2 linked regions of the Prochlorococcus marinus XMU1408 genome follow. The protein of the gene in region 1 binds, or shares a complex with, the protein of each later gene. Links are inferred from orthologs where the notes say so. Each region holds a gene or a part of one and is shown on either strand. Other genes may lie near its edges. The genes, in order: pheS and pheT.

Evidence for each region.
Region 2: the proteins of pheS (region 1) and pheT are in contact, whole or in part, in a crystal structure (PDB 6P24), measured with the Escherichia coli proteins. The link is inferred for Prochlorococcus marinus XMU1408 from one-to-one orthologs.

Annotation. Positions count from the first base shown.
Region 1 is NZ_QJUE01000005.1:125,961-129,184, forward strand. What follows is about bases 250-3,137. They hold pheS (phenylalanine--tRNA ligase subunit alpha), read right to left. Parts: upstream 2,254-3,137; coding sequence 1,246-2,253; downstream 250-1,245. Other genes in these bases: DNJ73_RS07075 (NAD(+) kinase), read right to left, coding at 250-1,150; surE (5'/3'-nucleotidase SurE), read left to right, coding at 2,322-3,110; DNJ73_RS07090 (DUF3611 family protein), read right to left, coding at 3,114-3,137. In the rest of the region: precorrin-6y C5,15-methyltransferase (decarboxylating) subunit CbiE, read left to right, coding at 1-237; more of DNJ73_RS07075, read right to left, coding at 242-249; more of DNJ73_RS07090, read right to left, coding at 3,138-3,224.
Region 2 is NZ_QJUE01000002.1:654,450-657,831, forward strand. What follows is about bases 337-3,382. They hold pheT (phenylalanine--tRNA ligase subunit beta), read right to left. Parts: upstream 3,074-3,382; coding sequence 599-3,073; downstream 337-598. Other genes in these bases: rpmG (50S ribosomal protein L33), read left to right, coding at 3,191-3,382.

The sequences.
Region 1 (3,224 bases):
GGCTCAAGTTCACATTTAATTATAAAAGAGGTATTAAAAAAAATAAATGGTTTTTGTATTTTAATAATACCTTTAATATCATTAAAATCCATATCAAAATTAGAGTCAGTTTTAAAGCCCAAAGTTAATAGATTATCGATCAGTCAACATCAATCATATAGAGGAGTAAGTATCGGAGATGATGTCAGATTGTCACCTTTAAATCCCGTTTTTATTTTGAAAGGTGAAATTCAATAATTTTTTATCTTTTATCAGGTTTTGCAACGTGTGGTAGGCCCCAACCCAATTTATTTCTGAGAACTTGAAAGAACTCATGATCTGAAAGTCGGATAAATTTGACTGGATGATCACTTTTTCTAATTAACACCCGGTCCTCTGGCCACACATAACAACCTGCACTACCATCAACAACCATCATCAATCTTTCAGGGGTAGCGGGAAAAACTGTTACTGGTTCTTCATTACTAAACACAAGAGCTCTTGATGCAAGTGAATGTGGAGATATTGGAGTGAGCTGCAGAACTGGACAATCAGGCGTGATCACTGGCCCTCCAGCACTCAGTGAATAAGCAGTTGAACCTGTAGGAGTAGAAAGTATGACACCATCCGCAGAAATATCCACAGGAGCATGCCGACCAACAGAAATTTCAAAATGACACATGCTTGTCATAGGCTCTCTGTGTAATGCCATTTCATTAAGACAAAGAGCTTCCCACCGACATTGATCTCCTCTCATAACACTTACAACTAAGCTTGTTCTTTCCTCGATGTCCCATTGTCTTGCAACTAGATGTTGGAAAATTTTATCTATATCTGTAAGGTAAGCCTCAGCTAAGAAGCCTAAATGTCCAGTGTTAATGGTAAGAATTGGTATGCCAATTGGTGCCGTTTGTCTCGCTGCAGACAAAACAGTCCCATCTCCTCCTAAGACAACAGCAAGCAAAATTGAAGAATCAAAACCATCTGGAATACAAGAGTTGTATCCTTGAGAACTCATATATTGGTCAGGATTGGTAAAACCTAATAAACCACCTGAGCTACTAACTCTTACGACTTCAAAACCAGAATCTTCTAGCTTTTTTTGAAAAGTTTTTGCTGTCTTAACAGCAAGCTCTTTCCCGTCATTAACGATCAGTCCTACACGGGGCACCGATCATACTTCACAAACTATTTATCAATATTAGCAATTAAATCTGAATAATTTTATTTAATACAATTAAAAATTAATTCAAAAAATATTTAACTTTAAAACTGTTCTAAGAATCTTAAATCACTCGTATATAACTTTCTAATGTCATCAACTCCATGACGTACCATACAAAATCTTTCAACACCAAGACCAGCTGCAAATCCACTATATTTTTCTGGGTCAATCCCCAATTCCTCAAGAACAGCTGGATCTACCATTCCGCAACCCATAACCTCTAACCATTTTCCACGCCATTGAACATCAACTTCTGCTGATGGTTCAGTGAATGGGAAATAACTAGCTCTGAAACGAATGGGCAGGTCTCCAAAAAACGCTTTTAGAAATGCCATTACTGTTCCCCTTAGATGGCTAAAGTCAAGCCGTTCATCTATTGCTAATACCTCTATTTGATGGAACACCGGCGAATGAGTAGCATCAACTGCATCTCTTCGATAAACCCGGCCAGGAGAAACAATTCTTACAGGTGGTTTCTTGTCCTCAAGACAACGGATCTGAACAGGAGAAGTATGAGTTCTCAAAAGATATTCACCTCCTAAATAAAAAGTATCTTGCATATCTCTTGCAGGATGATCAGGCGGAATATTTAGTGCCTCAAAGTTGTAGTAATCATTTTCTATCTCAGGTCCTTCAGAGACTTGATACCCTAAGCCCAAGAACAGATCAATTATTTGCTCGGTAGTTGTTACCAAGGGGTGTCGATGTCCTTGAGGCACACCAAAAGGAGAAGCTGTAACGTCTATAGTTTCATTAATTAATATCTGATTTAATACTTGAGTTTTCAAGTATTCAAGTTTTTCTTTTATTAATTCTTGTAATTGAGTTTTTAAAACGTTCGCTCTTTGGCCGATCAAAGGTCTCTCTTCATTGGAAAGATTTTTCATCTCTCCCAATAGAAGTGACAGTTTTCCCTTTTTTCCAAGAAAACCTAACCTTAATTTCTCTATTGTTTCAGAATCTTCAGCAGCAGCAATCTCTTTTGCAGCCTCACTTTCTAATATCTCAAGCTCTTTAATGAGCTGTTTTAGGGATAATGTTGAACTCAATGCATTCCTATCTCAAAAACTAGTTTAATCGTCAATCAGTCCCAGTTCTAAAAAACAACTGCTAAAAAATGAAACCATTGAGAATTTTAATTAGTAATGATGATGGAGTTTTTGCTGAAGGAATAAGAACATTAGCTTCATCAGCAGCAAATAGAGGACATGAAGTTAATGTCGTCTGTCCAGATCAGGAAAGATCCGCAACTGGACATGGTTTAACTTTACATTCACCAATAAGAGCTGAAAGAGCAGACGAATTATTTGGAGAAGGTATTAAGGCGTGGGGTTGTAGTGGGACACCTGCCGATTGTGTAAAACTAGCCCTTAATGAACTTCTTGATCAAAAGCCAGATTTAATTCTTTCTGGAATCAACCATGGACCTAATCTTGGTACTGATATTTTTTGCTCAGGGACTGTAGCTGCTGCTCTTGAAGGTACTTTGGATGGGATCCCCTCTATTGCTGTAAGCATTGCAAGTTTTCAATGGAAAAGTTTTAATTTTGCAGGAAAACTAGCCTTAGATCTCGCAGAAAAAGCAATCGAACAAAGTTGGCCTAAAAATTTATTACTAAATCTAAATATCCCTCCTTGTGATGAAACAAAAATGGGGGCTTTAGTTTGGACCAGACTTTCAATCAGGCAATACGAGGAACAATTTATTCGTCGAATAGATCCAAGAGGTAACACTTATTTTTGGATGGCTGGGGAAGCTGTAAAAGATCTTCAATCAGCTGGTGAAGGACCCAAAGGATGGCCAAGTGATGTATCTCAAATAGCTTTATGCTCTCCTTCTTTAACTCCTATTCAACCTGATCTTTTTTGGAGAGGAAATCTAGATGATTTGCCAAAACTAATATAAAAGTTAGTTTTTCCTATAAATTCGTTGTAATAACCACAAAGAAAAAATCAAACCAATTAAGTGCGCGAATAAAACTTGTGTATTACTTAATACGGAAAGCATTTCTAACGAAGT
Region 2 (3,382 bases), on another replicon or contig:
TTAAATTTAGATCTAACTAATTCGGAAATATTTGTTTATCAGCCAATTTGATTGGTTGAATATCGATTTAAAATAATTTAATTGATTGAGAACTCCTTAATGACAATTTAAAATGATTGTTTTTTTTATTTTAAATATTTAGAATTCCTAGAAAGCATGCCAATTAGTAGATTAGAAATTTACTTGTCCAAAACTCGTCCATTTTAATTAGCTCCCATATAAAACCTTTCACTGTAAGCATTTTTGAGCTTGCATAACTGCTTTAAAGACAGTTATGCCTATGTTAATGATTTTTTTGTTTCTACTTGAATACGTATATACTCGGAGAAGGGCGTCTCAACTATCTATTGCTGGACTCATTGTTAGTCCTAAGATGATTTGAATACAAGACTATATAGATCTATGTATTGCGATGAACGTATAGCGCTGAGTTTTTTTACAAAAAAGACAGTTTCTTGAATTGATTTAATAAAGAACATATTAAAAAACCTAAAACGGTGATATTTGAGGCCATTCTTCTTATGCGATATTTGTCTAAACAGTCTCAATAGAGTCTAGGTGCAAGTCTCACCTAAAGAAAAGAATAAGACCCGCGAGACTAGCTTCTTAAGTCTGCTTTTAATTTCTCTTTAAGAGCTTTTCTTATCTTTTCATGTATGGGATTTATATCTTCTTCTACAAGAGTTTTTTTAGTATCTCTATATCTAATTCTAAAAGCCTGGCTAATCTCTTCTTCGGGAATCGATGATCCTTCGTAACGGTCGATCAATTCCACTTTTTCTAATAGTGGTCTTCCAAATTTTTTTATTAGATTGATAATTTCTAAGGATGTGTGCTTTTTTGAATGAATAAGTGCAATGTCTCGTTCCATGTAAGGAACAGTAGGATAATCTTTGTAAATTCTTGTCCAATTAGTTTTCCTCGTTGCAGCTTTTATCAATGGATCAAATTCGAGATTAAATAAATAAGTTTCTTTAATGAGATTAAATTTCTCAGATAGAGAAGGATGAATTTGACCAAAGAAACCGATACTTTTACCTTCAACAAATAATTCAGCAGTTCTACCTGGATGCATGAAATGCTTATCAGTTAATTGTTTATCAATAGTTTCTATTGGTAAAACATCGAGAGATTGTTTTAGTTTTCCTCTTGCTTCAAAATAATCTATTGATAAATGTTTTGATGATACACCCCACTTACTAAGTCGTTTATTGCCAGTTATTGCACCTGATAATAAATTTGTTTCTACAAAAAATTCTTTATCTTTTTTATAAGTTTTAGCTATTTCAAAAATCCAACAGCCCTCAGCTCCAAAAGAAATATTCCTTTGGAGAATTTTTAGATGTTCATCCCATACATTTGTTCTTAATCTACTTGTTTCTGTTAGTAGTGGATTTTTGATCAATACAGCATTTTCACCAGAACTGTCAGGGCCAACAAGTGAAGATGTAACTACTTCCTGAAAACCATTATGAATAAATGAATTTCTTAGACGTCTTTCAACTAATTTCGAGGGAGATAATACTCCAGGCTCAAGAGGATCAGGCATGTTCGAATCAAAATTATCATATCCAATTAGTCTCGCTATTTCTTCTATTAAATCAATTTCTCTTGTTAAATCAGATGATCTATAAGGAGGTATTTCTACATTCCAACCCCAGGAATTAGAGGTGATCTGGCAACCAAGTTTAGTTAGAAAAGTCTCAATCTCATCGTTATTAAGATAACGGGTTCTATTAGAACTTCTATCATCAGATAGATTATTAGTGCTTATTAATTTACCAAGTATTCTATTTATTTTCTCAATCCTAAGACCAACACTAATACTTTTCCTTTTAAAATCATTATTCACATGAGTCGATTTAATACTTCCTCCTAATTCTAAAGAAATAAGTTGACTAGCCCTTTTTGAAACTGCAATTGTCATATTTGAAGAGATTCCTTTTTCGTACCTACTACTTGCATCTGTCCTGAGACCTATTTCTCTACTACTATTTCTAATTGATGTGGGTGTAAAAACAGCAGCTTCTAGCCATATTCTTGTAGTTTTATCACTTACCGAACTATTGTTTCCACCAATAACACCAGCTATTGCAATTGGGATATCATTGCATGTAATTAAGTTTATATTAGGATTTAATTTATACTCTTTTTTATCAAGTGCTAAAAACAACTCACCTTCTTCACCATTTCTAATTCCAAAATCGTTAGGTTTAACTTTTCTACCGACAATCTCATCTAATAGATCTGCATCAAAAGCATGTAGTGGTTGACCTTGTTCAAGCATTAAATAGTTTGTTATGTCAACAATTGGATTTATTGAGTTTTGTTTTAATGAACTTAATTTATTTAATATAGTTTTATTTATCTTGTCTGTATTATCTATACTATCAATATACGTAAGAGAGTAAATACAGTCTGATCCAAAAGACTGAATATTTTTTATCTTTGGTGTAAATTTATTAAAGTCATCATTGAAATCTAATTTTGGTAATGTTAATTTAGAATTTGTTATTGTAGATATTTCGCGGGCTATACCAACCATTGACATACCATCAGGTCTATTAGCAGTAATAGCTAATTCAATAATAGTGTCATTCAAACCAAGGTAATCAGCAGCATTTGTACCAATAGGGGGTACATTCGATTCATTTTCCTCAAGTATTTCTATCCCTTCATTATTACTTTCTATCCCTAATTCTCCAAGCGAGCAAATCATTCCTTCGCTTTCGACACCACGCAAATTAGATAATTTTATATGTAATGAATTTGCGGATAAATAGGCTCCTACCTTAGCCACTAGAACGTGATAACCGGCTTTTACATTTGGTGCTCCACAAACAATGCTTAATTTTTTGGGTAAACCAACATCTACAGAACAAACTTTTAGCTTTTCCGCATTTGGATGCGGTTTGATTTCGTCAACAAAACCAATAACAACATTCCTTGCTCGTTCTGATAAATCTTCTAATGATTCAACCTCAAAGCCAGTCATTGAAAGCCTTTCAGCCAAATCGTCAATATCATTGTTAAATTCGACAAGATCTTTTAGCCAAGAAACTGATACCTTCATGATTTGCTCTCATACGAGTTAAACATAGATGTTCAAATGAATTTATTAAAAAGGGTGCTTAGCCTAGTAAGATTGTACTTTGTTTCCTAGACTCACAAAAAGTTTAGCTAAGTTCATATGGCAAAAAAAGGAACCAGAATAGTGGTCACTTTAGAGTGTACTGAGTCTAGATCTGTACCTAGCTCAGAAAAACGTTCTGCAGGAGTATCTAGATACACCACAGAAAAAAATCGTAGAAATACTACTGAGAGACTTGAACTTAAAAAATTCTGTCCTGAATTAAACAAGATGACTATTCATCGAGAAATC